2 regions of the Paenibacillus sp. FSL R10-2778 genome follow, and region 1 is predicted to be linked to the other one. Evidence: a T-box and tRNA genes for the amino acid it is inferred to sense, from the RefSeq annotation. Region 1 holds a T-box; the other holds one or more tRNA genes.
What was found. The T-box of region 1 lies ahead of trpS (tryptophan--tRNA ligase). A T-box ahead of a tRNA ligase gene usually reads a tRNA of that ligase, here a tRNA-Trp.

Region 1 (16,289 bases):
AAAGTTACTAACTTAGTTGTCACACTAGCGCCACCTTTGCACCAAATTAGCGACATATTAGTGCTACTAGCGCCATATTAACGCCACATTAGCACCACTTTTGTACCGCCGAAATTGCTCAGACGCTCAGACAGTGATTTTACAGTTTAGAGTGTAATATTTACGAGGTCAGACGACGATTTTAATTTACAGTGCAGTATTTACGAGGCCAGACGACGATTTTACAGTTTATAGTGCAGTATTTACGAGGCCAGACGACGATTTTACAGTTTATAGTGCAGTATTTACGAGGCCAGATGGTTCGGACTCAGCAGCCCTTATTTCGAAGAATCCGGGCATTTCGCAGTGCTATCGGACTCAGATGCAGCTATTCATCCCAATATGCTCATTTTGGGTGTGGATTTAGACCAATAAGAGCTATACAGTCCGAAAACTCAGCAAAATGGTCCAAAAAGCCAAAATAGCTGCAATACAGTCCGTTAGGAGTGCTAAGAGCGTGAGGAACATGAGGAACATGAGAAACGTGAGGAGCGTTATTAACTTAGTTGCCACATTAGCGCCACCTTTGCTCCAAATTAGCGACATATTAGTGCTACTAGCGCCATATTACGCCAGATTAGCGCCACTTTTGTACCTTCGAAATTGCTCAGACGCTTAGGCGGTGATTTTACCGTTTACAGTGCAGTATTAGCGAGGTCAGACGACGATTTTACAGTTTACAGTGCAATATTTACGAGGCCAGATGGTTCGGACTCAGGAGCCCTTATTTCGAAGAATCCGGGCATTTCGCAGTGCTATCGGACTCAGATGCAGCTATTCAACCCAATATGCTCAATTTTGGTGTGGATTTAGACCAATAAGAGCTATACAGTCCGAAAACTCAGCAAAATGGTCAAAAAAGCCAAAATAGCTGCAATACAGTCCGTTAGGAGTGCTAAGCGCTTGAGAAACATGAGAAGCCTGTGAAGCGTGAGAAGCGTGAGAAACATGAGGTGCCTGAGGAACATTAAGCGCCTATAGCCCCCCTGAGGAGCATTAAGCACATACAGTCCCGATAGGAGCATCAGGAGTTTGTTCTCATTTAACAAGTGGCGTGTTTGGTGTTAAAAGGTAACTCGAAAAGTTAGTATAATGTCCCAACAATAACAAAAAGGCCGCAACCAGCGGCCTTTTTCTATATTACAACTCCCAACACATATTCACTAAAATCGCTTACCGCTCATTTTTTCAGAATATCAATATACTCTTCTTTCTCTCGATCTGCCCCCGCATTAAGTTTCAGTCGCAGTGACTTCGGGTGATCCAACACATTACTGCTGAAGTAACTTATAAATCCATCATCAGATCCACTACCAGAATTCGGATTAATTTTAATGTCGTGCTTCCCAACCTGCGCTGTTAATTCATAGGGGAGCTTTTGAAACAGTTCATTTCGGACGATCCAATCCGTTTTCAATTCCTCATTTATCGTAAATTTGAGGGCTATGCTTAACGGAGAAAGCTCGACTTCGGCTAGTTTTACTTCCTGTCCATCAATTATGAAAGGGTGGTCAACAACTAATGTCTCCGTCTTCAGCTCCCAAAACTTAGGATCAATAGAGAAGTTCACTTTTAAACGATCAGAATACCGCATGTCGGATAAAACCGTTCCTGTTTTCGGTTTACTTAACATTCCCGGGTCTACAGAGGCAATCTGAAAATCCGCTACTACGTCTGTTGGCCTTGGTTTATTTCGGTCCAGTGAAAATACAGTTTTGCCGAGCCAAGTATATATGGTTCCCTCTGCGTGTGCTCCCATTCCGCCTCTATTCCCATTCTCCTCCATTACGTCTCGTCCAGTTTCAGCATCTGTCAGCTTCACACTATTTACACTGTACACTTCCTGACCATCACTTGTTGTCCCTGTATACAGCAGCATGATTTTATTTTCATCAGCAAGTACAGCATTTAGAGTAATTTTATATCCATTTGATTCAGCACTCTTATTAACGATTTGTACATAATCATTCCGTATTGCAGACTCTAGTGTAAGAGCATCAATATCAGCTGCAGCCAATGTTTTAAAAGGCTCCAATACGCCCCAATCAAACGTTTCAACACTCGAAGTCCCTTGCTGTGGCAACAGCTGGGTTGGATTGAAGAACAGCAAGCCCGCTATCATCACTGCAGCCGCCAGCACAGACATCGCACTTTTTGTGAATATTAACCTTCTGCCACGTTTCTTGCCTAATTCCAAACCTGCTTGGATCGCATAGATCTGAGCGGCTGCATTCTCTATTTTTTGTTCTTGTGGGATACGTCCGGCATCGCTTAACATGGCAAGCTCCTCTTGACTACTCATTGTTCCATTCACCCCGATTCTTTATGATGGTTCGCAACTGCTTGAGCCCCTTATGCTGCCAAGTCTTAACCGTCCCCTCGGGTTTATTCATAATGTTAGCGATCTCAGTCAAGGTCATATCATTGTAGTATTTTAGCAGCAGCACATGGCGATACTTGGGCTTAACCTGCTCGAGTGCCCACAGCATTTCCATCCGATGATGGCCAATGTGTGTGACCTGTTCTCCTATTCTTTCATCTACCAGCGGCATGGAACGTTTTCTTCGTCTTTGTTCATCTATGCAGACATAAATTAGAATGCGAATAATCCATGATTTGAATGCTTTGGGGTCCTTTAAAGTTTTTCTTTTAATCCAGGCCCGGCAAGTCATTTCCTGCATCGCTTCCAGCGCATCGTTTCGGTTCCGCAAGTAACTATAAGCAATACTGTATAGTTGTTCTCTATGTACCAATATCGAATCGTAAAAATCTGTCTCGCTCCGAGTATCAATAATCGTTACTTTTTTCATTTCTGCATTAGTCATCGTCATATCCTTCCTTAGCCTCCTCTCTTCAACCTTTCATAGATTAAGACGGGGGAGGTATAGAAACGGTTTTTATTTCACTTAACTTTTTTTCGCCCAAAGCTCTCTAAATTATAGCATTCTATAAAAATTGAACGAAAAATGTTATGATGAGTTATATTGGACATAATCAATAGTACGCACTCAAAAGTGCCATAGGTACTAAAAAGTACCCATACCTTGGAGGTTATCATGACAACAACATCTACAACAACTGTCAAGAAAAAATACAATATTTCTGTTGAAGCCACACTAGAGGTCATCGGAGGGAAATGGAAATGCGTAATTCTATGTCATTTAACTCATGGCAAAAAACGCACCTCCGAGTTAAAACAGTTGATGCCCGGCATTACTCAAAAAATGTTAACCCAGCAGCTACGCGAGCTTGAGGCAGATGGAATCATCAACCGAATTGTTTATAATCAGGTTCCACCAAAAGTAGAATACGAGCTTAGTGAATATGGGGATAGTTTAAGCGATATTTTGACTGCATTATGTAATTGGGGAGAACAACATATCATTAAACAATACGGCGATAAATACGCTGTTTTAGAGGATAACATCTTAAATAAATAAACCGCTATATGAAGGAAATGGTTGGAGATTTATGCTGTGAGAGTTGTACTTCAATTATACACCCACGAAAAAAGGACAGCTGAATCAGATCGATTCAACTGTCCAAAGCATTGATTCACCCGTCCCTTAAATGGCGCACAGAGACATAACTTAAATTACGCCCTCTCCTCCAATAGCAGTTGCTGTGAATGATATGGGTCCAAATAGATTGATAGGCAAGTTGCTATCATTCTGAATTACCAATTCATAGTTGTGGACTCCAATATAAGCACCATCGACCCACTGAGCACTTAATTGAATATCAGTAATTGTAGTAAAACGATAAAAGGATCTATAAATATCGACTCCAGCTCGTCGGATGATAACAAGAAATTGGCTATTAGCAAGTGCAGTAAGACTAAAACTACCATTTAACTCGACTCTACTGGAGAAAGAAGCCGGATTAGCCGGACTAATATTTACTTGTGCTGTGGCTAGACCCGCTCCAGCTCCAGGAATCCCTGCAACCGTTATAGCAGTAGTAAACGGATCTAAAGGGATTTTTGCCTGTGACCCATAACTTATTATTGTCGCCATTTATCATCACTCCATTTCAAGGTTATAGAGTAGTATATTGTGAATCCGCAATGATAGATTGGACTTAATTCCTGATGATTATATACATTTAAGGTATACTTTGCTAGATCATATAAACCTAGATACCTCGTCAATCACCATACGATTTCTACTCATTGACAACACCCCTGTTCAGAATTACAATAATTCACATATCATGAACAACGATGACAAAGGGTAAGTAGACAGACGAACATGGTCTTCAGAGAGCCGGTGGTAGGTGCGAACCGGTGACCAGCGTATGCTCGAATGGCCTTTATAGTTGTTTTTCCGAACTATCTTAATGGATGCAGTAGGGAAAACCGGGGTTCCCGCCGTTATCAAGGGACCTGTATCGAGAATAAATTCAACCTCTCCGTACAGGTAAGAGAAGATCGAAAGCCAAGAATCGTAAGGTGACACGATCATTTAAGGTGGTACCACGACAACTTCGTCCTTATTGGATGAGGTTTTTTTGTCATTTAAAGGAGGTGATGGCCATGGATGATGGCTGGTGGTGGCGACTCGAGTGTAACCAAATGCTAAATAACAGGAGGAATTTATATGATGAACGAACGTGTCTTAACTGGAGATCGAGTGACTGGAAAGCTTCACCTTGGCCATTACGCCGGCAGCTTGCAGACCCGAGTAGCCCTTCAGGAGCAATATGAAACTTTTGTGTTTTTAGCGGATATTCAAGCCCTAACGACCCATTTTGATCGTCCACAGCTGCTGGGTCAACATCTGCATGAGATCACACTGGACTATTTATCTGCGGGTATAAATCCGGAGAAAACAACTATATTTATTCAATCGATGATCCCTGAAATCGCAGAGCTGACCCTCTTGTTCTCTATGTTTGTTACTGTGAATTCTTCACGGCATAATCCCACGATTAAAGCCGAATCGAAAAATTCGAGCTTAGATGAATTGTATTACGGTTTTCTTGGTTATCCAGTTAGTCAGACTGCTGACATAACATTTTGTAAAGCAACGATCATTCCTGTAGGGGAAGACCAACTCCCTCATCTGGAATTAACCCGCAAAATCGTCCGCAGATTCAACGAGCTGTACAGCCCGATACTGGTGGAACCCAAAGCGCTGATCAGTGAGACGCCGAGGCTTGTGGGTACGGATGGCAACGCTAAAATGAGTAAAAGCCTTGGCAATGCCATCGAGCTGGACTCCACTAAGGAAGAGATTATCTTTAAGATACGAAAAGCCACAACCGATCCAGCGCGTGTGCATAAAAATGATCCTGGACATCCAGATATCTGTCCTATTTTTGCTTATCATGGTGCTTTTCGCTCAGCGGGGGTAACCGAAATTCGTGAAGGCTGTGAGCGGGGTACCATGGGTTGTTCTGCTTGCAAACAGTTGATTTCGACAGCTCTAGATCAGCTTATAGAACCGATGCGAGAGCGTCGTTCCTATTATGCTACTAAGCAAGCTTGTGCAGGAAATCTTAATCTCTGGAACACAGCATGCCCGCAGCATTGCTCAAGAAACAATGGCCGAAGTACGTGAGGCTATGAGTCTTAACTATTTTTCAATCTAAAAATGACCAATATAGGCACTCAAAAAAAGCCGGAATCTCATTGGAAGAGATCCGGCTTTTTTCTTCTCCTTACAACACCCAATTTCCCTTACGGAATACGGGTTCAATCGTGCCGTCCGCCAGCTCTCCGTCAATATCCAGCTCTGCTGAACCGATCATAAAATCGACATGAGTTAAGCTGACATTAGCTCCTCTAGCCACAAGCTCTTCGTTCGTAAGCTTTGTGCCGCCTTCAATATTTACAGGATAAGCACTTCCTAGCGCGAAATGGCAGGAGGCATTCTCATCAATCCCTGTATTGTAAAAAATACGGTTCAAGCGAGAGATTGGAGAATCATGCTGCACTAAGGCTACTTCTCCTAGATAAGATGCACCTTCATCCGTTGCCAGCAGTGAGGTTAAATGTTCGCGTCCGGATTCAGCTTCATAAGCTACGACTTTCCCTTTTTCAAAAGTGAATGAAAGTCCTTCAACTAACCGTCCATTCAAATTAAGAGGGAGCGTGCTTCTAACTGTGCCATTAACGCCAGTACGATGGGGCATGGAATAAATCTCTTCCGTTGGCATATTAGCTACAAAATATACGCCTTTATCATTCTCACCGCCACCCCCGCGCCATAAATGGCCTTCCGGAAGCTCTACATGCAGATCCGTTCCCGGAGCACGGTAATGCAAGCTTTTATAACGTTTAGCGTTCATTCTGTCCTGACTTTCTTTCAACTGACCAATATGCTCTCTCCAAGCAGCTACCGGATCATTGCTGCCCACACGGTTCATCTGGAATACAGCTTCCCACATCGCCTCTACCCGCTCTTCTTCAGGAAGATCGGCAAAAACCTTGTTCGCCCAAGCACGTGTTGGCGCTTTGACCAGAGACCAGCTGATTTTGCTGTTCCGAGTATATTTGGAGTAGTTCTTGCGAGCAACAGCCGCTGCTTTGACTGCTCTAGATACCTTAGAAGAATCAATGCCATTAAACAGTTCAGGATCAGGTACTTTAATATGTAAGATGGCACCATTCTCTTCCGCGAATTTCTCCATCATCTCAGCCTGCCACTGTGGATAGTAATCGAAAGAATCCTCTGGGGCTTTTTCATAACGGATCCGTGTAGTTGCTTCATCGTCCCAGTCAACAATTACATATTTAGCTCCCGCTTCATAGGCTTTCGCTACAATCAAGCGAGTAAGTTCTGCGGTTTCTATCGGTGCATGTACCATAAGGACTTGTCCAGGCTGTACATTTACTCCTACTTTTACAACTAGGTTCGCATATTTCTCCAGCATTACTTCAAAATCTTTCATGAATTCTCTTCCTCCATCTCTAGGGTTGCTATAAGGACTCGGTCAGCTTCACTTCTTATTTTAACGCAAAACGAGGATAGTTGCGATTCGATTTAGATTCTCAGCTACTTCACTTCAGGTATTTCACCTGTATAGACACCTAGATCATTCTTATGAATCTCTACATTGGACGTTCCGATCTGCTTATCATTATGGTAAGCAATCACTGTGATCTTGGTATCCTGAGGTTCATCTATTTGCTTATTCCCCCCATCCATTGGACTCCAATAAATTTGATCTCCAGATTTGATTTTCAGCTCAAGACCTTTGTTATGCACCTTGTAGTCAGGGGGAGTCCATAACAATAAATTGCCGGATGTAGCCTGTATCTTAATAACATCCGCCCCTTCAGCAGTTATAAGCATAGGTAATCCTGGAGCACTACTATCAGTCACCCTGTATTCCGCTGTTGGGAACATAACATCCGGTTTTACCTCAAGTGATTGATTATTATGCCGCAAAATAAAGAAGAAAAAAAGTAAAATCGTTAAGCCCATGACGCCTGCGATGATTATTTTTTTCACTATTCAACCTCCCTTCCACCCTAATACTGTAACATATTTCCTTAATTTGGACAGTTATGAGCCAAATAAAGCGGCTCCCGCGAGGAACCGCTCACTTCAATCCCTATTTTTTATCCACCTGTAACAGTGTCACTGTCTTCAAAGCATAAGTATGCATGATTTTATCCTCTGAAATTACATTCAACTTGGTCAAGCTTGCCACCTTTGCCGGATCTGATTTGGAGAGCAAACGCCACACTTCGGGGTCTGATAAGGTCTCATATAACTTTGCATCATCATATTCTTTGCGGTTTTGCACGACCAGCTTCACTTTATAGCTGCCAATTTCAGTCTCGTTAGTTTCCTGCTGACTACAATAATTTAAAATATCCTGACGAAGCTCGGCCAATTCTTTTTCAATATCCTTTTGTTTTTGCTTGAGCCGATAATACTGCTGAACCTTTTTCTCCATCCACTTCACGCTCCTTCATAGACATATGTATGCCGGAAACGTTCGATAAATTAGTTGAGTTCCCTATCATAAAAACTTATAATGAGCCGGGGATAGCTTATTTCCAAGTAGAGTCAATTTTCTTATAAAAACAATTCCACGGCAGGTGACTTATGTTTCATTCGTACTTTTTTCCAATTTCGTATGCGTTCATGATGTTTCCAATAGCAGCGCTGGTCTTCACACTACCTTTTCTTATCGTACAATACCGCAGACATGGCTATATACATAAGCTTAGAGCTTTAATCCTATATCTGCTGCTGCTCTATCTGATGAACGCTTATTTTCTTGTCTTGCTTCCTTTTCCATCCTCCCGGCACAATGCTGCACCTTCTGGGAGTATCGTCCAATTCATTCCCCTTCAGTTTATTCAGGATATTGTGGATGGATCGTCAATCATCCCTGAACAAATCTCGACCTACTGGTCATTACTGCGTGAGCCTGCATTTTTACAGGTCATTTTTAACGTTGCATTGACCGTACCGTTTGGAATGTTTTTGGGCTATTATTTTCGTACACGCTGGGTCGTGTGCATTCTACTATCCTTTGCCTTTTCCTTGTCCTTTGAGATCACGCAGATTACAGGAATTTATGGTTTCTTCGATCATCCTTACCGTCTTTTTGATGTCGATGATCTCATTACCAACACAATCGGAGGGATTTTTGGATTTCGAATTTCCATTTGGATCTCCGGGCTATTGCCACGTATAGAACAACTGGATACAAACATTGACCGCGCTGCCAAAAGAGTCTCCTATACCCGCAGAGGAATAGCTTTTCTAATCGATAGTATGGTGTGGAGCATCGGGTTTGGGGTACTCTTCGGATTCGATATAAAAGCTGCCTTCTGGATTGTAACTGGTATTTACTTCATGCTTGTTCCGGCTCTCACGGGCGGACGGACCTTAGGGAAATGGATGGTGCGGATTCGGGTGAAGAGCAGCGGGAATCTTGCTTTTTTCTGGGCTCTGATGATCAGATATGGCCTGCTATATTGGGTACTGCTTGGGATTCACGCTCTTTTGCTTGATTCCGCCCTTCTAGGGCATCTTTCCTCCGTATGGAATATGCTTATTCATCTGTTTGTTCTATTGCTAGACTTGGCTTTCTTTATTCATTTAGTCATTAGTATATTCAAAAAAGAAACTCAGCTAATGTATGAGAAACTAAGTCGAACTTCTCATGTTATTTCTTGGCCAGAGAAACGGCTCCAATCTGATGTATCCAGCAACAGCCCTGTAGAAAGCTAAACTAGTTATTATTTAAATGGTATTTTTACATTGGAAATTATTATAGAATTAGGAGGTGAGCATTCTCAAAATTTAGGAGATGAGCGTATGGAAACTACAAGCAGCTTGCAGTTATCTAGAAGTCTTCCAGAAGAACAGGGGATTTCATCAACCGCAATATCCTGCTTTATTAGTGCAGTAGAAGAACAAAATTTAGGCCTGCACAGCTTTATGCTATTACGACATGGTTATGTGGTCTCTGAAGGCTGGTGGGCTCCTTACAGGTCCGTTCTTCCGCATATGTTATTTTCCCTTAGCAAAAGCTTCACCTCAACCGCAATCGGGTTTGCTGTTACTGAGAAACTTGTCACCCTCGATGATTCTGTCCTCTCCTTTTTCCCTGAAGAGGCTCCTTCGACTATCACGGAGAATCTATCCAATATGACAATCAGACATCTATTGATGATGGGTACCGGGCATGTCGTGGATACTATGGACACCCTTCGCAAAAGTAGCGACGGGAATTGGGTGAAAGCTTTCTTCTCCGTCCCCGTCGAGAAACAACCGGGTACACATTTCCTATATAATACCGGTGCTACTTACATGCTGGCCGCGATCCTTCAACGGGTTACTGGCCAAACACTGCTAGAATATTTAGAACCGCGCCTCTTCGTTCCTCTGGGCATTCACGGTGCTACGTGGGAGTCTTGTCCACGTGGAATTAACACAGGGGGTTTTGGCTTAAACATTGCAACCGAGGATATCGCTAAATTCGGCCAGCTATACTTACAAAAAGGAATCTGGAATAATCAACGGGTACTGCCTGAAAAGTGGATTAATGAGGCTACTTCCAAACATATTTCCAATGGCGAAGGTGATCATGACTGGGCAATGGGATATGGGTATCAGTTCTGGCAATGCCAGCACGGTGGCTACCGGGCAGATGGCGCCTTCGGTCAACTCTGTGTTGTGCTTCCGGAGCAAGATGCCGTAATTATTACTACTGCTGCATCAGACAGTATACAAGGAATGTTGAATGCTGTGTGGGAACATCTGCTTCCCGCGATGAAGCCAGCTCCCTTGCCATTAGAGCCGGCTGCTTCTGCCCACTTGGTTGAACAATTAAAGAATTTATCTATCCATCCGCCACAACTGCAGCCCTCTTCATCACAAGAAGAACGAATAAACGGCTTAACCTATAAGCTCGATGACAACCAATTTGCCTTGGACACCTTCTCTATCTCTTTCAATAACAACGAAGCTGCAGTTACTTTACAATTTAAGACTGGAGAGGATTCTGTGATCTGTCTTGGTCGAGGGGAATGGCTCGAAAGCTTCGCACAGGTCATTGATGCTTCCTTGAACCGAATCATGTCCAGCTTTACTTGGGTTGCTGATGATCAGCTACAGCTTACTTTATTGTTTATTGAAATGCCTTTCTGCATAACTCTTGAAATAATCTTACTAGAGAATCAGCTAATTCTTAAACAAAAGTTTAATGTGAATATGGGACCGACTGAATTCCCTGAGATCATTGGCAGACTATAATTCTTAATGAATACAAAAGACCGCTTCGTCCTTTAAAGAGACTTAGCGGCCTTTTAAATATTCGATTCTAATCTGTGAAATCAGCAAGCTTGAGGATGACCGGGCAATGATCGCTCCCCATAATGTGGCAATCGATTTGGGCATCCAGCAGATTAGGTGCAAGTCTAGAAGAAGCTAGGAAATAATCAATCCGCCAGCCTACATTCCGTTCTCTCACCTTCGGCATATAAGACCACCATGAATAAACGCCTTCAAGCTCTGGATGAAAATATCTAAAGGTATCTATGAAGCCGGACTCCAGCAGCGTACTCATTTTTCCTCTTTCTTCATCGGTAAAGCCAGAGTTTCCGCGGTTAGCTTTAGCATTTTTGATATCAATATCCTGATGGGCTACGTTCATATCGCCGCATACAACGACTGGTTTTAGCTTGTCCAGTTCCAGAAGGTAATTGCGGAAGCGGTCCTCCCATTCCATTCTGTAATCCAATCTAGCCAGATCTCGTTTGGCATTTGGTGTATACACATTCACTAGATAAAAATGTTCGAACTCCAGCGTAATAATCCGGCCTTCCGCTTCATCATCCTCTTCCATTCCGTATCTCACAGAGATCGGCTTGATTTTGGTGAATATAGCTGTGCCTGAATACCCTTTTTTCACTGCATAATTCCAATATTGATAGTATTCTTCACCCTGTTCCAGAACAATCTGCCCTTCTTGCAGCTTCGTCTCCTGTACACAGAAAATATCTGCTTCTACTTCCTTAAAATAATCATCAAACCCTTTTTTAACACAGGCCCGAAGACCATTCACATTCCATGATACCAACTTTATCATTAACGTTTCTCCTTGCATTTTGCTTTGATAGTAACCAGTTTATCATATTACGGCCAGAAATTTATAGAGGGTTAGGGTCATCTTGAGCAGTTCCGCGAATAGATTTATATCCTAATCATTTATTATCCATGATACAATAGCAAAATTGACTCTATACAAATTTTCTAACACGTGAGGTAAAAAAACTTATGAATGCACCAAATCTTTTACGAGGGTTTAACTTTTTGTATTTTGCTCTGCTAGCCATGTTTATTCCCTTTCTGCCAGTCTATCTAAGTGAACAAGGGCTAAGCCCATCGCAAATCGGCTTCATTATTGGAACTGGTGGTTTTGTTACCATCGTTGCCCAGCCTTTATGGGGGATGATCAGTGATAAAACAAAGACCATCCGCAAAGTGCTGTTAGCTCTGCTGTTATGCTCAGCGGTAACCGGATACTTTTTGTTCGATTCCAGCAGTTACGTTGTTCTCATTCTTTTTGCTATGCTGCTGTATTTCTTCTTGATGCCCATTGATCCGCTGACAGAAAGCTTGAATTTCCGAGTCTCTGAGGCGGCTGGAATTAGCTATGGTTCTATCCGTACATATGGTGCGCTAGGTTATGGTGTAATGGCTCTGATTACTGGCTATGTGCTTGGTTTTTTCGGCTCTCATGGAATAGCTCTTCTGTTTGTTGCCATTTGCCTTATAAGCTTTATAGTAAGCTGGAACATGCCAGATGCCCCCGTCACAGGTAAGCCGGTCACGCTGGATAGCCTCAAGCACTTTTTTGGCAACAAAAAGACATTGATGTTTCTGGTGCTCATATTTATTAGCTCTGTACCCGCACGAATGAACGATACATTTATTGGAGTTTATATTCGTGAGCTTGGTGGCAGTCCTCAACTGGTAGGCCAATCATTTTTCCTCGCGGCAATAAGTGAAATCATTGTCTTTGCATTAAGCTTCTGGTGGTTGCGAAAAGGAAAAGAACTGATTATCATATCGATTTCCGGAGCCTTCTATTTCCTTCGTTTCTTGATTTCAGCTTGGATCATTGATCCACACTTGTTAGCGTATTTGCAGATTCTGCAAATTCTTACCTTCCCTGTGTTCTACTCGGCTGCTATTCAATACCTCTACAGCATTGTACCCGAGGAATGGCGTGCTACAGGGCAAACCGTCCTTGCACTATTGTTCTTCGGTGTATCAGGTATCCTGGCTTCTTATGCTGGTGGGGCATTATATGATGCCTTTGGGGGTAAAGCTCTTTACTTAACGATATCCGCAATGTCGTTTGTCGGCATGCTATTCGGATTGATACTGTATCTGATTTATCGTAATAAAACGGAATAAGCGTACGAAAACAAACCGGGGATGTCCCAGCCGCTTTCTAAGTGGCTATTGGACATCCCCGGTTTTTTCTATTAAAAAGTGCTAATTCACCATGGCATTCGCTCTAGCATTAATAGATTTTCAACATAGAATATTCTATCAAACGAAAAGGAGGTCGTTACTATGGCCATCGTATTACCGCTTCAATATTTCAATTTAGCCCCTGTCATTGGTAAATCTTATTATGAAAACCTTGCAGGTGGAATTAACGCTGCTGTTACTGTGAACAATAACTCCAACTTCCCAGTAGATTTAGTAATCACTCGTGTAAATGCTCCAGTTATCACATACACGATTCCAGCATTCAATAGCCTTACGCTTGCAGTTCATGCCCTTTTGGTAGCTGCACTCTTAAGCACTCCTGCTGGCACCACATTCGGAACTATTGAAATTTCAACATCAGATTTCTAATAGTGTAACATTAAGCATCTCTAGCTGGAAGTTCAGCTAGGGATGCTTCTCTATGTGCATCTAGCTTAATCCTTCTATTGTGTGCTGCTCCATAAGCTGCTTCAGCTTGGTTTCAGTATTCGAATCTCCCGCAGGAGTATAGATGCTGCAGCGTAAATCTGCACTGCCATGAACCTGCAAAGAGGTTAGATGAAATAACATTTTTCCCGCCTTGGCATGTCTGAATTCTAGTAACACATCCGGGGCCGAACTAACCCGACTTTGCTCCCACATCTCATTAAAAGCCGGATGCAATTCTTTCAATTCCTCTATAAATTCATCATACCAATGATCCTCTACATACTGTCCGTAATACGCTCTGAAGATAGAAAGATAACCGCTGACGAATTGTTCCCAATTCACTGCTAAGCGCCTAAACTCCTTACGAACAAATAACAATCGGATCATATTCCGCTCTTCGATGGGCAGCTTTGAGAAATCAAGAAAAACATGGGCGGCAGCTTCATTCCAACCGACGATTCCGCAACGTCTATCAGAAATTATCGTAGGACAATATTTAAGTTCCTGTAAAATTTTCTGCAGCGAAGGACTAATTACGGAAGATTCATCTTGCGGATAGGGTGTGGTTCCGGTTCCAGTTTCTAAAGCCAGTGCAAAGAGATACTTCCGCTCATCTTTAGTCAGCCTAAGTGCAGTGGCAATACAGTCCAAAACAGAGGACGAGACTTTTATATCTCTGCCTTGTTCAAGCCACGTATACCAGGTACTGCTTACCCCTGCAAGCTGTGCAACCTCTTCCCTGCGGAGTCCTGGCGTTCTTCTGCGTGTGCCTTCTGGCAAGCCTACAGAGCTTGGTGAAATTGCCGCACGACGTGCTTTCAAAAAATCAGATAATGCTTGTAATCTTGTTTGATTAGCCATAAGCTACCTCCACTTTGGGATTTCTGTTCCTTTAGTATAGTACAAATTATACTAGGATAAACGATAACTTGTAATAGGATAAATAAAGTGGAAAAATACTAGTATACACTAGCTGAGGAGGTTCATTATGGAACGCGTAGTGATTACAGGCATGGGCTTAATCTCACCACTTGGAAATACAATCGGGCAATTTTGGGATCGGCTAATTTCTGGTGAATCGGGTATATCCCCGATCACTTCATTTGATACAACAGGTTTTAAGACGAGAATTGCCGGCGAAGTACGTGATTTCGATGCAGAAGGCAGATTTGGGCGTAAAGAGGCACGGCGAATGGACAGATTCAGTCAGTTTGCCCTCGCAGCTACTGAAGAGGCTTGGAAACATTCTGGCCTCCAGCTTGATAAGATTGACAAGGAGAGACTTGGCGTTTATGTAGGATCTGGTGTTGGAGGAATTCAGACCTTGATGGATCAAGGTACGGTCCTGAAAGAGCGTGGACCTGATCGAGTCAGCCCTACCTTAATTCCCATGATGATCTCCAATATGGCTGCGGCGATGATCAGCATTAAATTTGGAGCTCTCGGCCCGACCATGTCTCCAGTAACAGCTTGTTCTATTGGAAATACTGCGATTGGTGAGGCCTTCCGTTTAATTCGTTATGGCGGTGCGGACATTGTTATAGCCGGGGGTTCTGAAGCTGCTATTACTGAAATCTCGTTGGCCAGCTTCGGGAATGCCACCTCTTTATCTACACGAAATGAAGAGCCTGCTAAAGCGAGCCGCCCTTTCGATGGAGGACGGGATGGCTTTGTAATCGGTGAAGGTGGCGGCATAGTCATTCTTGAGTCACTCTCCCACGCTCAACGTAGAAACGCCAAGATTCACGGCGAAGTGATCGGGTATGGTGCTAGCTCTGATGCTTATCATATGGTTGCCACTCATCCAGAGGGGATTGGTGCCTATCAAGCTATGAAGTTAGCGCTAAATGAAGCTAATCTCCAGCCCCACAACGTAGATGTAATCAGTGCGCATGCGACAAGTACAGTAGTAGGAGACCATTCTGAAACCCTAGCGATTAAAAAATTATTTGACGAGCATGCCTACCACATCCCCGTAACCGCTAATAAGTCCATGACTGGACATGCTTTAGGGGCCGCTGGCGGCTTAGAAGCCATTGCCTTAGTTAAGAGTATCCAAGAAGGAATCATTCCTCCTACCATCAATCAGGACACGCCTGATTCCATCTGTGATTTAGATTACGTACCTAACAATGCACGAAAAGCTAATCTCGAAATAGGCATCTCCAATTCATTTGGCTTCGGCGGCCATAATGCTGTTATTGTGATCCGAAAGTTCGTAGACTAATCCTACATTATAAAAGGGGTTTCAACTTAGCCATTACACATGACTAGTTGAAACCCCTTCTGCTGTTAATCCTTTTAAACTATCTTATTCCGAAGGTGATACATGACTTCCCCAGATAGAGATCCCTTCATTAGAAACCGCGGTGAACGTCATAACATTACTGGCTGTAGCTTCATTCCACTCTTTCAGGAACACACCCTTATAAGTAGAACCACCTATCGTTAACTCTGCAGTATGATCGTCGATAAGCTTCCACTTGCCCTTTACTGCGCCTTTGATTTTACCACTCTTCGTCAATTGAATTAGCTCCGATTGCACGATATCTGCCGTAATTTCTTTATTATGATTCACATATTTGTATTCGCCTGCGATTTGCTCTTTCGTATATTTATCAATGCTCTCGCCACCATAACGGTGTGGTGCGACCACCGGCCAGCCATCAGCGTTCATGAACATCTGGTGTACTCTAACCTCATGTTTTTCACCACGATTCGGGAACCTTGTATGGAAGATCAAATAATACTTGCCAGTCTCTTCATCGTAAAATGCGGAGTTATGTCCTGGTGATACATATCCTTCCCCACTTACTGGGAGCTCATCGTCATTATTCAGGAATTCGA
Region 2 (16,289 bases), 3.1 Mb from region 1:
AAGCTGGATATAGACATTGGTGAAAAAGTCATAAGCCAAGACTTTAAGCTCTCCGGATATTACGAAACCGATCAAAATTTGGCGATGTCAGGATTGGCTTTTGTATCCGAAGCATTTACACAGAAGAACATTTCCCATATTGACCCGGACATCTCTGAGGCAACGGGTTCTTATGTGAACACCGCAGGTCTAGGGGTGATGTTTAATAATTCTTATAATATTGAACAGAAGGTACAAAAGATTTTGACGGACACCGGCCTGGATGTACCTTATGGTGTCAATCCGGCTTATACGAGTGTTTCTCTCTCCGATAATCTAATGAATATCATTCCTTATGCAGTTGTCATTCTTATCACCATGCTGAGCGGCTATTTACTAATCTACAATATCTTTTTTATTTCCGTCGTGCGGGATGTCAAATTTTACGGGCTGCTAAAGACCATCGGTACCACACCCCGACAACTGAAAAAGATCATCTCCATTCAGGCCCGCTCACTTTATCTCGTCGCATTGCCTTTTGGATTGGGGTTCGGGTATCTGCTAGGTCTGCTGATTCTCCCTATGGCCTCCTCATTTTTAAACGGCTCTACTGATAATGTCTATTCTGCTAGCCCGTGGATATTTATTGGTGCAGCAGCATTCTCGTTTATGACAGTATGGATCGCCGCAAGCAAACCGGGCCGGATGGCTTCGCGAACCTCGCCGGTAGAGGCTGTAAAATTTGCCGGAGTCAGCAGCGGTGGAAAACGGAATGCCAAAAAATCAAAACATGGTGCAAAACTTCACAACATGGCGTTCTCCAACCTGTTCAGAAGCAAAAAGAAGCTGATCCTGATGCTCTCTTCACTCTCCTTGAGTATCATCTTGTTCAGTACCATTTTCACAGTAATCTCCTCACTGGATGTGAATAAATATCTGCGTGCCTTTATCTCCGGTGATTTTGTGGTTCAGAATGAAGTGCTAGTCAGTATTACAGGGCCTCGAGACGGTGATCCATATAAGCTTTCAGAGGAATTCGCCAACAATCTAAGTAAAATTGACGGTGTAGAAACTGTTGATAAGGTTTACCACAGATATGTTCCATCTCCTGTCGATGATGCTGTCCGGGCTATTTTGGAGCCAATGGCAGCTGCTGACCCACATCCTTATCTTCTCTCCACTTTAGATAAGGTGGGGATGGTCTACAATCATTTATATGGATTAGATCCGGGCTGGTATGATCTTGTGGACAAGGATATTATTGAAGGGGAGTTTAACAGGCAGAAGTTTGCTTCAGGAAAATATGCGGTCATATCTGAGGCCATGTTTATAGAAGAAGATAGCTACCGCACCTATTATCATCCTGGAGATACAGTCACTTTCGAGAAGTCGGATAAATCTTATGAAGTGATGGCAGTAGTAAAACATGATGCAGTATATGCTGCCACAACAAAATCTTACTCTATGTTAGGTTACAACATCTTCCTCCCTGCTTCGGAGCTGCAGAAGGAAATGCCGAAGGGTACAGATCCAGCCAATATCGTTTCAGCCACATTACATGTCGATCCGACTAAGCTGGACCAGGTAGAACAAGTGGTCAAAGCATTAACAGATTCGACGGATGAATTAACTTTAAAATCAAGAGAGGATTACAAGGATGAGCTCGGTGGATTCATTCGCATTTTTCAAACCGTCGGGTATGGGCTTAGCCTGGTCATTGCTCTAATTGGGGTGCTGAATTATATCAACACTGTACTCACCGGGGTAGTCTCCCGCCGGAATGAACTTGCCATGCTGGAGAGTATTGGCATGACCAAAAAGCAGCTAAAACGTATGCTGATCCTTGAAGGATTCTACACCGTTTTGCTAACCGTCCTCATAACCTCAACATTAGGTGTATTGCTGACCTATAACCTTTCCAAAAGCATCACGGAAAATATGGCCTTTATGGTATTTCAGATGAGTTGGCTGCCGTTTATCCTCACCGTTCCTATTTTGTTAATTCTCGCTTACACAGTGACACTGAGAGCCTATAAAACGTTATCCCAAGCATCCATTGTGGAACGGCTGAGAGAAGCCGAGTAATGTAAGACACACCTAAATACTCCTATTACAAAAAGGGCAGCCCGGTAAATATCGCCGGGCTGCCCTTTTTCATAGATCTATATTCAGCTTATTTAAACGCAGGCAACGCAATATCCGCGTAATTATCCTCAAGGAACTTCTTCACTTCAGGACCGCTGATCCGTTTAGCCAGCTTTTGAATGGCGTCAGAGTCCTTGTTATCTTCACGTGCCACCAAAGTAATTGTGAATTCGGAATCTTCGCCTTCCGTAATCAGTGCATCTTTCTTCGGTGTCAATCCTAGTGGGCTCGCATAAGCCGGAGTCATGGCTACCAGATCGCCATCATCAAGCATACGGGCCAGCATTAGGAGATCGACTTCTTCAAACTTGAATTTTTTTGGATTTTCAGTAATGTCTGCTTGTGTGGCTTGAATGCCTACGCCTTCTTTTAGCTTAATAAGATCAGCTGCAGCGAACATTTGCAATGAACGGCCGATGTTAGATGGATCATTAGCCATTACAAGCGTAGCCCCTTCAGGAAGATCAGCTATAGTCTTATAACGTTTGGAGTATCCGCCATAAATAGCGTCATAAACAGGCTGTACCTCTACCAGATTAGAGCCTTTGCTTTCATTATATTGCTTCATATAAGGAACGTGCTGGAAAAAGTTAGCGTCTACTTCTTTATTAGCCAACGCCTCATTAGGCTGCACATTATCAGAGAGAACAACGATCTCCAGATCAATGCCATCTTCCTTCAGGAGCGGCTTCACAATATCCAGAATTTCTGTCATAGGTGGGATCAGTGTAGCGATCTTTAATTTGGTTAACTCATCATTACTACCTTTTGCAGCATTGTTCTCGGCTGCTTTATTAGAGCCACAACCCGCTACGACCAATACCATTAATGTAAGCACAAGTATCATTGATTTTTTCATTAGTACTACTAACCCCCAGTTTATATATTGAACTATTTTGTATTACCGCTTATCCAACAGCCTTGCGATAGTCCCCCCGGTGAACTGAACCAATTGGACTAATACAATCATCACTAGAATGGCATAGATCATCACTTCCGTCTCAAAACGCTGATAACCATAACGGATAGCGAAATCACCAACCCCTCCCCCACCAACAACTCCCATCACGGTCGAGAAGGAGATAAAGCTAATTGTAGAAGTAGTAAGTCCAAGGACTAGACCCGAACGAGCTTCCACATACAGAAATTTAAAGATCAAGCCCAGCTTCGAGGCTCCCATCGATAATGCGGCTTCAATGACCCCTTTAGGAACCTCCAGCAACGACTGTTCCACTAACCGAGCATAATAGGCAATAGCGATTATAGATAATGGAACCGCTGCTGCAATCGTCCCAATGGCGGTCCCGACCAGGAAACGAGTGACTGGAATTAGCGCAACGACCAGCAGCAGGAACGGAAACGAGCGGATAATATTAACGATACTGTTGAGCACCAGAGACAACGTTGTATTCTCATAAAGCTGCCCTTTTCGGAAAAAAAACAACAAGGTACCCAGTGGAAGCCCCAGCAGCACGGCCGCTCCAACAGAAATACCAACCATCACAAAGGTTTCACCAATCGAATCCCACATCTGTGCCTGATATTGAAGTACACTATCAAACATGATCTTCCCCCGCTTTACCAAGAATCTGATCGCGGTATGTCCCGGTACTGGCTGCTGCTGGACGGAATTCACCGTCTTCACGAGAGAACGAATCTACAATGCGCCCTTTTTCCATCACCGATACATGAGTACATATGCTTTTGACAACATCCATCTCATGCGTAACAATGACAACCGTTACTCCAAGACTTGAATTCACATGCTTCAGCACGTTCAAGATATCTGTAGTGGTTCCTGGGTCCAGGGAGGACGTTGGCTCGTCACACAGTAATATTCCCGGACTGTTCGCTAGTGCGCGGGCAATCGCAACACGCTGACGTTGTCCTCCGCTGAGCTGTGCCGGATATTGTTTTGCCTTATCTGCCAGTCCAACAAAATCCAGACACTCCTTCACACGCTTCATTCGTTCATGCTTTGGGACATCTGCCAGCTCCAGCGGGATCGAAACATTCCGCTCTACTGTGACGTTATAAACAAGATTAAATTGTTGAAAGATCATTCCAATCTTTTGCCTTGCTTTACGCAGTGCTTTACTAGGCATTTCGGTCAGGTTGTGGCCATCTACGGTAACCGTTCCCTCATCCGGCTGTTCCAGAAGATTCATCAGTCGCAGCAGCGTAGATTTCCCCGCACCACTCTCACCAATGATCCCATGAATGGATCCCTGCTTTACCTCCAGCGATACCTCATCTACAGCCTGATAGATGCCTTCCTTCAGCTTGAACCCTTTACTTACCCGACTCAGCGACAGTATTAGAAGCTCCCCCTTCCTTTCCCTTATATAATGAACCTCCATCAAGTGAGACATTGTATTACAATTTTCTAAAATCTGTTTTATTAAAAATCTCCTTAAATAATAAGACATTTCTTCTGCTGTGTCATCATTTTTCTTTAAATGATATACCAGGAAGGTTGATGAAAACCTAAAAACCCTTTATACCGGGCTCTTTTTACACATTTATTAATAAAATAAAAAGGGTTAGCAAAGATAATCCTTCCCTCTTGAAATCATGATTCTCCTATTGCCCCACCACTAAACGCTCCACTGTTAATATAGCCATATTTGGTTTTTTTAAGTGTATGAAATGCTGTTAAAGCTACATTTGGTTCGTTGGAGTGTGATTAAAGACCTGCTGTTACGCAAAAAAGGATGTCTAAGCCAATAGCTTAAGACATCCCATAATTCATATAGTAATCCCTGAATCCCTGATCTATCGAGTCCCATACTCGCTAAATCTTTTATGCCTTTTCGCCAAGCTCTCTGCGAATCTTCAAGAACACTTGGTAGCTGCGTTCCGCACATTCCGAAATCGCTATCGGATGAAATCCGGGCAGATCGGCATATAACGTATCGTGAAGCGGTTCGATCCATGAAGCCGGCAACTTACTTGCTCCAAGCTTCGCACCCATAATTGAGCCCACAGTAGCCCCGTTACAGTCTGTATCCATCCCACCATATACGGAAGTGACAACTGTTTTTTCAAAATCATTCCCGCCATAAACAAGCGATGCAGCCACAAGAGCAGCATTATTATTTGTATGAACCGCATCATAGTGGCTAAAAGTATCCCAAATGTTACGAACCAACTCCTGCTCGCTTTTGGCCTTCTGCGCAATATCTATCCCCCGCAAAACATCACTGGCCAGACGACTGGTACGCGGAATCTCGCTAAGGCCAATCTCTAGGATCCGTTCATTATCCTTCTCTGCAAAAGCTGCCGATATCATCGCCGCATTAAACATCTCACCATAGATGCCATTTTTCACATGTGAAAATGAAGCATCGCGCCAGCCTAATTCTGCCGCAAGCTCAGGATAACCTGCTGCGCCATAAGCCAGTCCATCTGCGCGTATAGCGGCACCAATCCACTCGCGGTAAGGATTTAAGTGCATCCGCACTCTTTCCTGCCGCACCAGCCAATCCGCAGGTTTCTCGCCATGCAGATGAGAGGTCTCCTGCGCAAAATTCATATATGACTGTGTCTCCGCCGTGCACACCTGACTATATGTTAAATGTGTATGCCACAGCTTTCCGATATCCCAAGAATCCCAGTTCAGACCCTTCTGCTCCAGCAGCATAAGACCCAGGACAGTGTAGCGAATATCGTCATCGCTTTCCATATACTTGATCGTCTCGCGGGTACTCGCATGTGTCCATTCACTTAAGCCAAGACCATATTCAGCCTCTGCCCGTGAATGCCCAGGCGTATAGCCAGTAATTGGCCAGGCGTCCGCACCCTGAAACCATAGCTCAATATTCTCCCAGCCCGGACGGCCATCTTTCCCATAGAGATAGTCCCAATACTCCAGCGGTTTCCCGAGTGCGCAGCCGACACTTCTACCGAGCCAGGCTCCATAGAACTTATCTCTCCATTCCGCTTCGCTCCAGTCCGCCTCAAGCTTACGTGGGCCTTCTGGACGTAGATGACGAATCTCCTCCAGAGAGGATGGCTCTTGATACGGAAAATCCTCACTGATCGTAAGCTCCATTAGCTCATTGTATACCTGCATCAGCTTGAGCTCATCGTCACCAGCAGCCGCTAGCTTTTCCGCAAAACCCTCAATCAGGCAACCTTCTTCTCCACGCTGAGCAATTTCAAACTGCACGGTCTCTTGAAGTCTCTCCCATCCTGCCATAGGCTACTTCCCTTCAGCCGCTAGCAGCAGCTCTTGATCAAGCTTTTCCAGTGAATCAAAGATCAGCTTCATAAATGCTTCCCGGTCAACACCCACCAATACTTGCACATTCGCTGGACGATCCGTCTTCTTCCGTCTGTCTGCAACTGTCATTCCCCGCGTCAGCTTGCCTTCTGTCTCCACCGTTACATATAGATGCTCAGATTCAAATAGTTCCGGATGCAGCAGCCAGGCAACAGCACATGGATCATGCAGCGCACTGCCGACATAGCCCATTTTTTTACCGTAAATCGAATAGAAATCCAGCAATTCTCCGACCATTGTAGACACTGGTCCCCGCTCTTTCAATGCTAGGATCTCATCTTCAAAAATAGCAGCCTTATCGGTCACATCCAGACCACTCATTGTGATCGGAATCCCCGACTCAAACACAATACGGGCTGCTTCAGGATCTACATAGATATTAAACTCCGCAGTAGAGGTGACATTCCCATAAGAGATACCTCCCCCCATCAGTGAGATTTTTTCAATTCTGTCTTTAATCTCTGGATAAGCCGTGATTAGCAGTGCGATATTTGTTAAAGGAGCCATCGGCACGAGCGTAATCTTCTCCTCTGAAGAACGGATGATATTCAGCATAAACTCCACAGCACCCTGCTCTACAGGGCGGAATTTACTTGGAGGCAAAAGCGGCCCATCCATGCCCGATTCTCCATGCGCTTCCTCACCTGTAACAAGCTTGCCGAACAGTGGGCCAGCAGCCCCTTTAGCTACAGGAATGTCAGCATTCACGAAGCTGATCACCTTCAGGGCGTTTTCCGTGATTTTATCTAAAATTTGGTTTCCACCAACCGTTGTAATCCCGCGCAGATCTAACTTCTCCGAATTTGCTATGGCAAGCAGTATCGCTATTGCGTCATCATGCCCTGGATCGCAGTCAATAATAATAGGTGTTGGCATAGTTACTCACTCCTTGTCTGTGTATCAATCATTTCAATCGCTATTTAACTAGCGGGCTTTTAAGTTTTTCATTCTTTTTTCGTGTCTCAGATACTGCGTAGATCACAAGTCCAATTACTGTGGCTACATAAGGAAGAGTGGCGATTAGCTCCGCAGGAATCTTCAACACCTGTAGCGCATTCGACAATGCATCTGCAGTACCAAATAATAAAGAGGTCAGCGCCGTGCCTACGGTCGTACTTCTTCCCATCGACTCAGCGGCAATGGCAATCCAGCCCCGGCCAGCGATCATATCGCGGGTAAACAGTGACAAATACCCCATCGACATATAAGCACCGCCTAAACCGGCAAAAAATCCGCTAAGCAGCAAAGCCATATACTGTATTTTTACAACACTTACACCCACGGATTGAGCCGCATGTGGATTTTCACCCACTGAACGAATGCGCAGTCCAAGCGGTGTACGGTTTAATAGATAGTAGACAACAAACACAGCCAATATAGAAACATACGTCAGAATGTGATGCCCCGATAAAATAGGTCCAAGCACCGGGATATCCTTCAACAAAGGAATCTGGACACTAGGCAGAACTTTACTCGCCAGCGAAGTGGAAGAACCCTTGTCGCCACTAAGCAGATAGAGGATAAACACAGTGCCTCCCGAAGCGAACATATTAATGGCCACACCCCCGAGAATGATATGTGTTTTGAATTTCAGGGTGAAAAAAGCTAATATTCCAGCGATCAATGTTCCAGACAGCACCGCCCCAAGCAGACCTACCCATGCGCTATGTGTATAGCTGCTTATGATGACACCCGCTAAAGCGGCAACAAGCATGATGCCCTCCATCCCAATGTTAATGATCCCTGCACGGTTGGAGATGAGTGCGCCGAGCGCGGCAAACAGAATCGGAGTCGTCACGCGAAGGACAGAGAACGCAAAGTCAGTTGTAAAAATCACATCAAACAAACTATTCACGCTTCCTTCGCCTCCTTCAAGAGCATCCGATTTTTCCAGAATTTCAGAAATTGCTCAGCCGAAATCAGAAGAATGATAATTGCCTGTATGATTGAGATCATCTCTGAAGGTACATCAGACAGACGCGCCATCATGTCAGCCCCAATTCGAATGTACGCTAGGAATAATGCAGAGCCGATTACGGACAGCGGATTATTTTTGGCTAACATCGCTACAAGGGCACCATCCAAACCATAACCAGGCAGTGACGTCCATTGGAAACGGTTATACATCCCCAGCACTTCTACGGAGCCCCCCATACCTGCGATAAAACCTGCAATCAAGTGGACGAGAATAATAACCTTGGCTGTCTTCATACCGGAATAACGGGCAAAGTCCCGGTTGATGCCTGTCATGCGCAGCTCATATCCCCATTTCGTTTTGTATAGGAATAGATGAGCTGCAATAATAAGCACGATAACGATAATAAGACCGGTATGAATACGGGTGCCCGAGACCATTTTACTCAGCAGTGCCGTTTTCTCGAATTTGTAGGATACATTGGCAAAAGCTTTAGCATCACGCAGATGATAGTTCAGTAGGTATAGCCCTACTCCGAACAAAATATTATTGAACATTAAGGATGTAACCAACTCATTAGCATTCCATTTTGCCTTCAGAATACCAGGTATTGCCGAGAGCAATGCTCCTACAATTGAACCTGCAGCAATAGCTACCATCGGATGCAGCCAGCCGTCCAACGTTAAATGAATAGCCAATACGGAAGTTACAACACCGGAGAAATAGAAAATCCCTTCAGCTCCCAGGTTGAACATATTGGCTCGAAACAACAAGGATACTGCCAACCCAGTGAACATGAGCGGAATCGCCATCTCAATCACATTACCAATATGACCTTTACTGGATAACGGCTCTAATAGGAATATACCAATCGTCTTCACAGGCTGATTACTGACCAAGGAGATGATCAGAAAGGCAATAGCGAGTGCAATAACGATTACCGCCGATGTCCGAATGTACTCAAAATATTTAACTTTAAACATGATTTACGGCCCTCCCGATGTGCTCCTCGTCCTGTCGATGAATCCCCAGCATATAAAGACCTAATTCTTCCTCACTAACCTTAGATGGCTCCTCAAAAAAGGCAACAATCTTACCCTCGTACATTACTAACAGACTATCGCTGATCTCCAAGATCTCATTCAAATCTGCCGACACTAGCAAAATCGCGCAATCGTCTGAACGTAATTCCAACAACTTTTGATGTATGAACTGGGCTGCGCCTATATCCACACCCCGTGTCGGCTGTTCTGCAATAAGCAGCTGCGGTTCAGTCGAACACTCTCTAGCTACGACTACCTTCTGCATGTTACCACCTGACAACATTCCTATGGGCTGAGAAGGTCCTGAACAGCGGACTTTAAATTCCTCTACAAGGGATACTGCTAGCTTGGCAATTCGTGAGCCATTCAAAAAAAGACCTTTATTCATTGCTTTTGTACGATACTGAGTAGATAGCAGATTATCAGCTATGCTTGCTTCACTAGCGATCCCTTGCCGCATCCGATCCTCCGGTATATAGGAAACGCCTAGCTTACGAATATCCAAAATATCCGATTCACGGATATCCTTTCCCTTCACTAGTACAGAACCCTGACTTGAGACACCTCTCAAGCTACCTGTAAGAGCTTCAATGAGCTGTGTCTGCCCGTTGCCTTCTACACCAGCAATCCCAACGATCTGCCCACCACGTACCGCAAAATTGATATCCGACAATAATGCTTTGCCATCTGCATCATTCACACCGAGTCCCTGCACCGTTAGTACTGGCTCACTAACAGCCAGAATCTCTTTGTCATATTTCAGCACGACATCTCTGCCGACCATTAACCGCGAGATTTCCTGTTCTGTCACATCCTGTGTTTGAAAAACACCTTCACTACGGCCGCTGCGCATAATCGTAATTCTGTCGCAAATCGCTTTGACTTCCTTTAATTTGTGCGAAATAAAAACTATCGTATGGCCCTGTTCCCTTAATTGCTTAAGCTCGCGGAACAATTCCTCTGTTTCCTGTGGAGTCAACACCGCAGTTGGCTCATCAAGCACCAGAATTTTAGCACCACGCAGCAGCGCCTTAAGAATCTCAACCTTTTGCTTCATCCCAACTGTAAGATCCTCTACTTTTGCCTTTGGATCCACGGCCAGATTGTATTTCCTTGCGGTCTCTTCCGTCATGCGCACAGCCTCGGCATAATTAATGCCAACTCCTCTGCGCGGCTCCATACCCAGCACCATATTCTCTGCCACCGTAAAAGAAGGTACCAACATGAAATGCTGGTGGACCATGCCGATGCCTCTATCAATGGCGTCCTGAGCGGATTGCAGCTTTACTTTTTCACCCTTGATATAGATCTCGCCTTCACTTGGCTCTTCCATGCCGAACATAATCTTCATTAAAGTCGATTTACCTGCACCGTTCTCACCTGCAATCGCATGTATTTCTCCCTCACGTAAAGAAAAATGCACGTCTTTATTTGCAACGACGCCATTGGGATATACCTTGGTAATTCCCCGCATTTCCAGCAGAGCTGTGTACATAGGTCTCAACGCCTTTCAACTTGGAGGTCTGCAAAAATATACAGCTGGAATTCCCCTGACTAGAAGAATCTCCAACTGTAGGTTTATCTCTATAGAGCTGATCTTAAGATTTAAAGCTTAAGGCTTAACTGCGTTACGAATAGCTTCTACCTCTGCGGTTTCCATCCCCATCGCATTATCCACTTTAATTTCTTTATTGATCAGCTTTTGCTTCACTTCTTCAACCTTGGCCTGAAGATCAGCCGGGAATACATTTTTATAAATATCATTCTCAGCAATACCTACACCATCATCTACAAAGCTCAATACATCACGTTTGCCCATTTCTAGCGTACCCTCTTGCAATCTCTTCACTGCACCTAGAATAGCCGTATCAATCTTTTTAATAGATGAAGTAACGATTAGATTTGCTTTTTCACTATCCGTATCGTTAATCAACATTGCCTGATCGGAGTCTACACCAATTGCATATTTTTTCTTCTCTTTAGCTGCGTCAAAGATCCCAAGACCTGTACCCCCAGCCACGTTAAAAATAACATCCACACCGGAATTATATTGAATTAGAGACAGCTCCTTACCTTTTGCCGGGTTAACAAAATCACCAGCGTACGACACAGCCACTTTTACATCAGGATCAACGTACTGAGCACCTTGAATGTAACCGACCAAGAAAGCATTAATCCCCGGAATATCCATACCGCCGACAAACCCAATCACATTCTCAGGGGTAGCATTCGGCATATCCGATTGTGTAGCTAATGCTGCTACGGCACCTGCCAAGAAAGATACTTCATTTGTCGCATAAGACATGTTGTACATGTTATCTGGTGCTTCATCGATGTCGGTATCATAATTAATGAATTTTTTGTCTGGATACAATTCTGCCGTTGCATTAAACATCTCTGTAATTTCAGAACCGCCAGAAATAATTACATCCCAATCCTCGGAAGCGATATCGTTAAATGTAGGCTCCCATTTCGTTTTATCAACGCCCATTTCAACAACCTTTGTTACTGCACCAAGTTCATCCTTAACCTTTTGCAAGCCGTTATTAGCGGAATCAAAAAATGATTTATCCCCAAGTGTCCCCGGAATCAGCAATACAACCTTGAGTTTATCCCCTGCACCTGTTTCTCCACCCTCAGCAGCGTTTGATCCAGTATTCGCAGAAGAACCGTTATTGGACGTGTTATTCCCACATGCTGTGACCAGAACCATCACCATTAATAACAACAAAGAAAGAACTTTTTTATTCATTACTCTATTCCACCCCTAATTTTAGTTGGTTAGTAATCCGCAGAATCCCATCTTCACCCATTGTATAATTCACGGTTCAAATGGAAATTCTCTTTTTTCCAAATAAAGTATTATTAAAAGTAATAAATTTAACGTTTAGGCTCAAAAATAGCAATAAAAATACCATTATTATTAATAATCCGCTTTATTTCCGAACGAGATGGCCAGTCAGGTTGCGAACTTTCGGATTTATTGATACGATCATAACAAATATTATTAAAAATAATTATATGATTTCGGTCATTGTTTTGTACGATTCGGCTAAAACATAAGTATTGGAGGATCATCATGGATCGTGTTCTATATATTGTAAGTGCCACACATGAGCTAAATACTTATATCCCTCCACACCAGCATGAATGCTACGAACTAGTCTATTATTTACAGGGGGTAGGGACAACCAATGTTGGCCCACGAAGTTACCATTTTCGCTCCTCTTCTTTCGCGCTTGTGCCACCCAATCATAAACATGACGAGCACCACCGTGAGGATGCAAATGTATTATTTGTAGGCTTCCACTCGGAACACCCTAATATGAGTAATCTGCTCGGCGTATATGAAGATGATAAAGATCAGACCGTTCTTCAAATCCTGCTGCGAATGAAAGCAGAGTTTACACGCAAGCAAGACGGATTCTCTGAGCTTCTAAACCTACAAATGAGCGAGATTACCGTCCATCTTATGAGGTTTCTTAGTGCCTCTGGATATCAATCCCCAACAGAAGATCGAGTACAATATGTCCTTAATTATATGAATGAGCATTATCGCCATAAATTGTCCGTCGAAACACTATCAGAAATGTCCGGATATAGTTACGATCGTTTTCGCCATCTATTTAAAGAACGTTTCGGGTCTTCACCCCTGCGGTATTTGCTGTTAAAACGCCTGGATTATGCAAAGTCTCTATTACGTCATACTCAGATGCAAATCTCTGAAGTATCTGCTGCTGCAGGTTTTGTGAACGATGCCCAATTCTGCAATATGTTCAAACGAGAAATAGGTCATACCCCGCGAGCATTCCGCATTAATAATCAATCAGGTTAATCACTAATCAGATTAAAAAAAGCCGTTGAAATAGAGAAACTCTCTATTCAACGGCTTACTGCTGTAAACCCAAGGACATAAAGAAAAAAGGTTTGTAAGATTGCTTATAAAAGCATTCTTACAAACCTTTTTAAGATACCGGCGAGAGGACTCGAACCTCCACGGTTTCCCACTCGATTTTGAGTCGAGCGCGTCTGCCATTCCGCCACGCCGGCACATATGAACTAAATGGAGGCGCCACCCAGATTTGAACTGGGGATAAAGCTTTTGCAGAGCTTTGCCTTACCACTTGGCTATGGCGCCATGAAAACTTGGAGCGGACGACGGGAATCGAACCCGCGACCCTCGCCTTGGCAAGGCGATGCTCTACCGCTGAGCCACGTCCGCATAAAATGGCTGGGGATATAGGATTCGAACCTATGAGTGACGGAGTCAAAGTCCGTTGCCTTACCGCTTGGCTAATCCCCAATAACATTTTAAAGTAAAATGGGGCGACTGATGGGTCTCGAACCCACGAATGCCGGAACCACAATCCGGTGCGTTAACCCCTTCGCCACAGTCGCCATATTAAGTTGATATTGTTGCCATTATTCATTTTAAAGTAAATGGGGCGGCCGATGGGTCTCGAACCCACGAATGCCGGAACCACAATCCGGTGCGTTAACCCCTTCGCCACGGCCGCCATATTAAACTTTAGAAAGAACTTGGCAGGGGCAGCAGGAATTGAACCCACACCAACGGTTTTGGAGACCGTTGTTCTACCTTTAAACTATGCCCCTAAAAACTGGTGGAGGATGATGGATTCGAACCACCGAACACTCACGTGAGCAGATTTACAGTCTGATGCGTTTGGCCACTTCGCTAATCCTCCAAGGATGGTGCCGGCGAGAGGACTTGAACCCCCAACCTACTGATTACAAGTCAGTTGCTCTACCAATTGAGCTACACCGGCATGGCACTCATTCTTTTGTGATAATAAATGGTGGCTCGGGACGGAATCGAACCGCCGACACGAGGATTTTCAGTCCTCTGCTCTACCGACTGAGCTACCGAGCCATGATGAAAATGGCGGAACCGACGGGATTCGAACCCGCGATCTCCTGCGTGACAGGCAGGCATGTTAGGCCAACTACACCACGGTTCCAAAAGATATAATTGCTTAAGTTAATTGGTTGCGGGGGCAGGATTTGAACCTGCGGCCTTCGGGTTATGAGCCCGACGAGCTACCGGGCTGCTCCACCCCGCGTCAGTAAGAAAGTGTTATGGTGGAGGCTGAGGGGATCGAACCCCCGACCCTCTGCTTGTAAGGCAGATGCTCTCCCAGCTGAGCTAAGCCTCCATAAACAACAATTGTTATTGTACCAAAGTCCACTAGGATAAATCAAGTGAAAATTTGGTGACCCGTATGGGATTCGAACCCATGTTACCTCCGTGAAAGGGAGGTGTCTTAACCCCTTGACCAACGGGCCATACTAATTAAAAATTTGTGGCGGAGAGAGAGGGATTCGAACCCTCGAGACGCTTGTGGCGCCTACACGATTTCCAATCGTGCTCCTTCGGCCAAACTCGGACACCTCTCCATATGGCTCCCCGAACAGGACTCGAACCTGTGACAACTCGATTAACAGTCGAGTGCTCTACCAACTGAGCTATCAGGGAATATTCATTCCAGGCTTGATGCCTGAAAACTGAATCCGAAACGAATCTGCATTCTACGTATAGGATAAGCCCTCGACCGATTAGTATTGGTCAGCTCCATGCATTGCTGCACTTCCACCTCCAACCTATCTACCTCGTCGTCTTCAAGGGGTCTTACTAATTGGGAAATCTCATCTTGAGGGGGGCTTCACGCTTAGATGCTTTCAGCGCTTATCCCGTCCGTACGTAGCTACCCAGCCATGCTCCTGGCGGAACAACTGGTGCACCAGCGGTACGTCCATCCCGGTCCTCTCGTACTAAGGACAGCTCCTCTCAAATTTCCTGCGCCCACGACAGATAGGGACCGAACTGTCTCACGACGTTCTGAACCCAGCTCGCGTACCGCTTTAATGGGCGAACAGCCCAACCCTTGGGACCTACTTCAGCCCCAGGATGCGATGAGCCGACATCGAGGTGCCAAACCTCCCCGTCGATGTGGACTCTTGGGGGAGATAAGCCTGTTATCCCCAGGGTAGCTTTTATCCGTTGAGCGATGGCCCTTCCATGCGGTACCACCGGATCACTAAGTCCGACTTTCGTCCCTGCTCGACTTGTAGGTCTCGCAGTCAAGCTCCCTTATGCCTTTGCACTCTGCGAATGATTTCCAACCATTCTGAGGGAACCTTGGAACGCCTCCGTTACTCTTTAGGAGGCGACCGCCCCAGTCAAACTGCCCGCCTGACACGGTCCCCGTACCCGGTAAGGGTACTAGGTTAGAACCTAGATACGATCAGGGTGGTATCCCAACGGCGCCTCCACCGAAGCTTGCGCTCCGATTTCTACGGCTCCCACCTATCCTGTACAGATCGTACCCAAATTCAATATCAAGCTGCAGTAAAGCTCCATGGGGTCTTTCCGTCTTGTCGCGGGTAACCTGCATCTTCACAGGTATTAAAATTTCACCGGATCTCTCGTTGAGACAGCGCCCAAGTCGTTACGCCATTCGTGCGGGTCAGAATTTACCTGACAAGGAATTTCGCTACCTTAGGACCGTTATAGTTACGGCCGCCGTTTACTGGGGCTTCGGTTCATAGCTTCGGGTTACCCCTAACCACTCCCCTTAACCTTCCAGCACCGGGCAGGCGTCAGCCCGTATACTTCGCCTTGCGGCTTCGCACAGACCTGTGTTTTTGCTAAACAGTCGCTTGGGCCTTTTCACTGCGGCCCCCTCGTGCTATTCACACTACCGGGGCACCCCTTCTCCCGAAGTTACGGGGTCATTTTGCCGAGTTCCTTAACGAGAGTTCTTCCGCGCGCCTTAGAATTCTCTTCTCGCCTACCTGTGTCGGTTTGCGGTACGGGCACCTTCTCCTGGCTAGAGGCTTTTCTTGGCAGTGTGAGATCATGACCTTCGCTACTATAATTTTCGCTCCCCATCACAGCCCAGCC

Region 2: it has a tRNA-Trp gene. The T-box ahead of trpS (tryptophan--tRNA ligase) is inferred to sense a tRNA for this amino acid. The anticodon was not compared.

Annotation. Positions count from the first base shown of each region.
Region 1 covers NZ_CP151956.1:2,911,994-2,928,282, reverse strand. The annotation lists gene NST40_RS12860 (DUF4179 domain-containing protein) at 1,220-2,341, opposite strand; gene NST40_RS12855 (sigma-70 family RNA polymerase sigma factor) at 2,334-2,870, opposite strand; gene NST40_RS12850 (winged helix-turn-helix transcriptional regulator) at 3,096-3,479, shown strand; gene NST40_RS12845 (hypothetical protein) at 3,630-4,055, opposite strand; T-box leader at 4,253-4,535, shown strand; gene trpS (tryptophan--tRNA ligase) at 4,638-5,600, shown strand; gene NST40_RS12835 (aminopeptidase) at 5,701-6,933, opposite strand; gene NST40_RS12830 (hypothetical protein) at 7,038-7,496, opposite strand; gene NST40_RS12825 (hypothetical protein) at 7,600-7,947, opposite strand; gene NST40_RS12820 (VanZ family protein) at 8,100-9,236, shown strand; gene NST40_RS12815 (serine hydrolase) at 9,324-10,763, shown strand; gene NST40_RS12810 (exodeoxyribonuclease III) at 10,831-11,595, opposite strand; gene NST40_RS12805 (MFS transporter) at 11,787-12,932, shown strand; gene NST40_RS12800 (hypothetical protein) at 13,095-13,382, shown strand; gene NST40_RS12795 (helix-turn-helix transcriptional regulator) at 13,443-14,303, opposite strand; gene fabF (beta-ketoacyl-ACP synthase II) at 14,431-15,669, shown strand; gene NST40_RS12785 (family 43 glycosylhydrolase) at 15,754-16,289, opposite strand, start outside.
Region 2 covers NZ_CP151956.1:6,002,499-6,018,787, forward strand. The annotation lists gene NST40_RS26820 (ABC transporter permease) at 1-2,064, shown strand, start outside; gene NST40_RS26825 (MetQ/NlpA family ABC transporter substrate-binding protein) at 2,153-2,983, opposite strand; gene NST40_RS26830 (methionine ABC transporter permease) at 3,026-3,688, opposite strand; gene NST40_RS26835 (ATP-binding cassette domain-containing protein) at 3,681-4,442, opposite strand; gene NST40_RS26840 (ADP-ribosylglycohydrolase family protein) at 4,928-6,325, opposite strand; gene NST40_RS26845 (nucleoside hydrolase) at 6,329-7,285, opposite strand; gene NST40_RS26850 (ABC transporter permease) at 7,326-8,264, opposite strand; gene NST40_RS26855 (ABC transporter permease) at 8,261-9,307, opposite strand; gene NST40_RS26860 (ABC transporter ATP-binding protein) at 9,300-10,862, opposite strand; gene NST40_RS26865 (BMP family ABC transporter substrate-binding protein) at 10,980-12,119, opposite strand; gene NST40_RS26870 (AraC family transcriptional regulator) at 12,447-13,202, shown strand; tRNA gene NST40_RS26875 (tRNA-Leu) at 13,339-13,417, opposite strand; tRNA gene NST40_RS26880 (tRNA-Cys) at 13,432-13,505, opposite strand; tRNA gene NST40_RS26885 (tRNA-Gly) at 13,515-13,589, opposite strand; tRNA gene NST40_RS26890 (tRNA-Gln) at 13,596-13,670, opposite strand; tRNA gene NST40_RS26895 (tRNA-His) at 13,690-13,765, opposite strand; tRNA gene NST40_RS26900 (tRNA-His) at 13,809-13,884, opposite strand; tRNA gene NST40_RS26905 (tRNA-Trp) at 13,908-13,981, opposite strand; tRNA gene NST40_RS26910 (tRNA-Tyr) at 13,988-14,073, opposite strand; tRNA gene NST40_RS26915 (tRNA-Thr) at 14,079-14,154, opposite strand; tRNA gene NST40_RS26920 (tRNA-Phe) at 14,183-14,258, opposite strand; tRNA gene NST40_RS26925 (tRNA-Asp) at 14,269-14,346, opposite strand; tRNA gene NST40_RS26930 (tRNA-Met) at 14,372-14,448, opposite strand; tRNA gene NST40_RS26935 (tRNA-Val) at 14,466-14,541, opposite strand; tRNA gene NST40_RS26940 (tRNA-Glu) at 14,597-14,671, opposite strand; tRNA gene NST40_RS26945 (tRNA-Ser) at 14,690-14,782, opposite strand; tRNA gene NST40_RS26950 (tRNA-Asn) at 14,786-14,861, opposite strand; rRNA gene NST40_RS26955 (23S ribosomal RNA) at 14,922-16,289, opposite strand, start outside.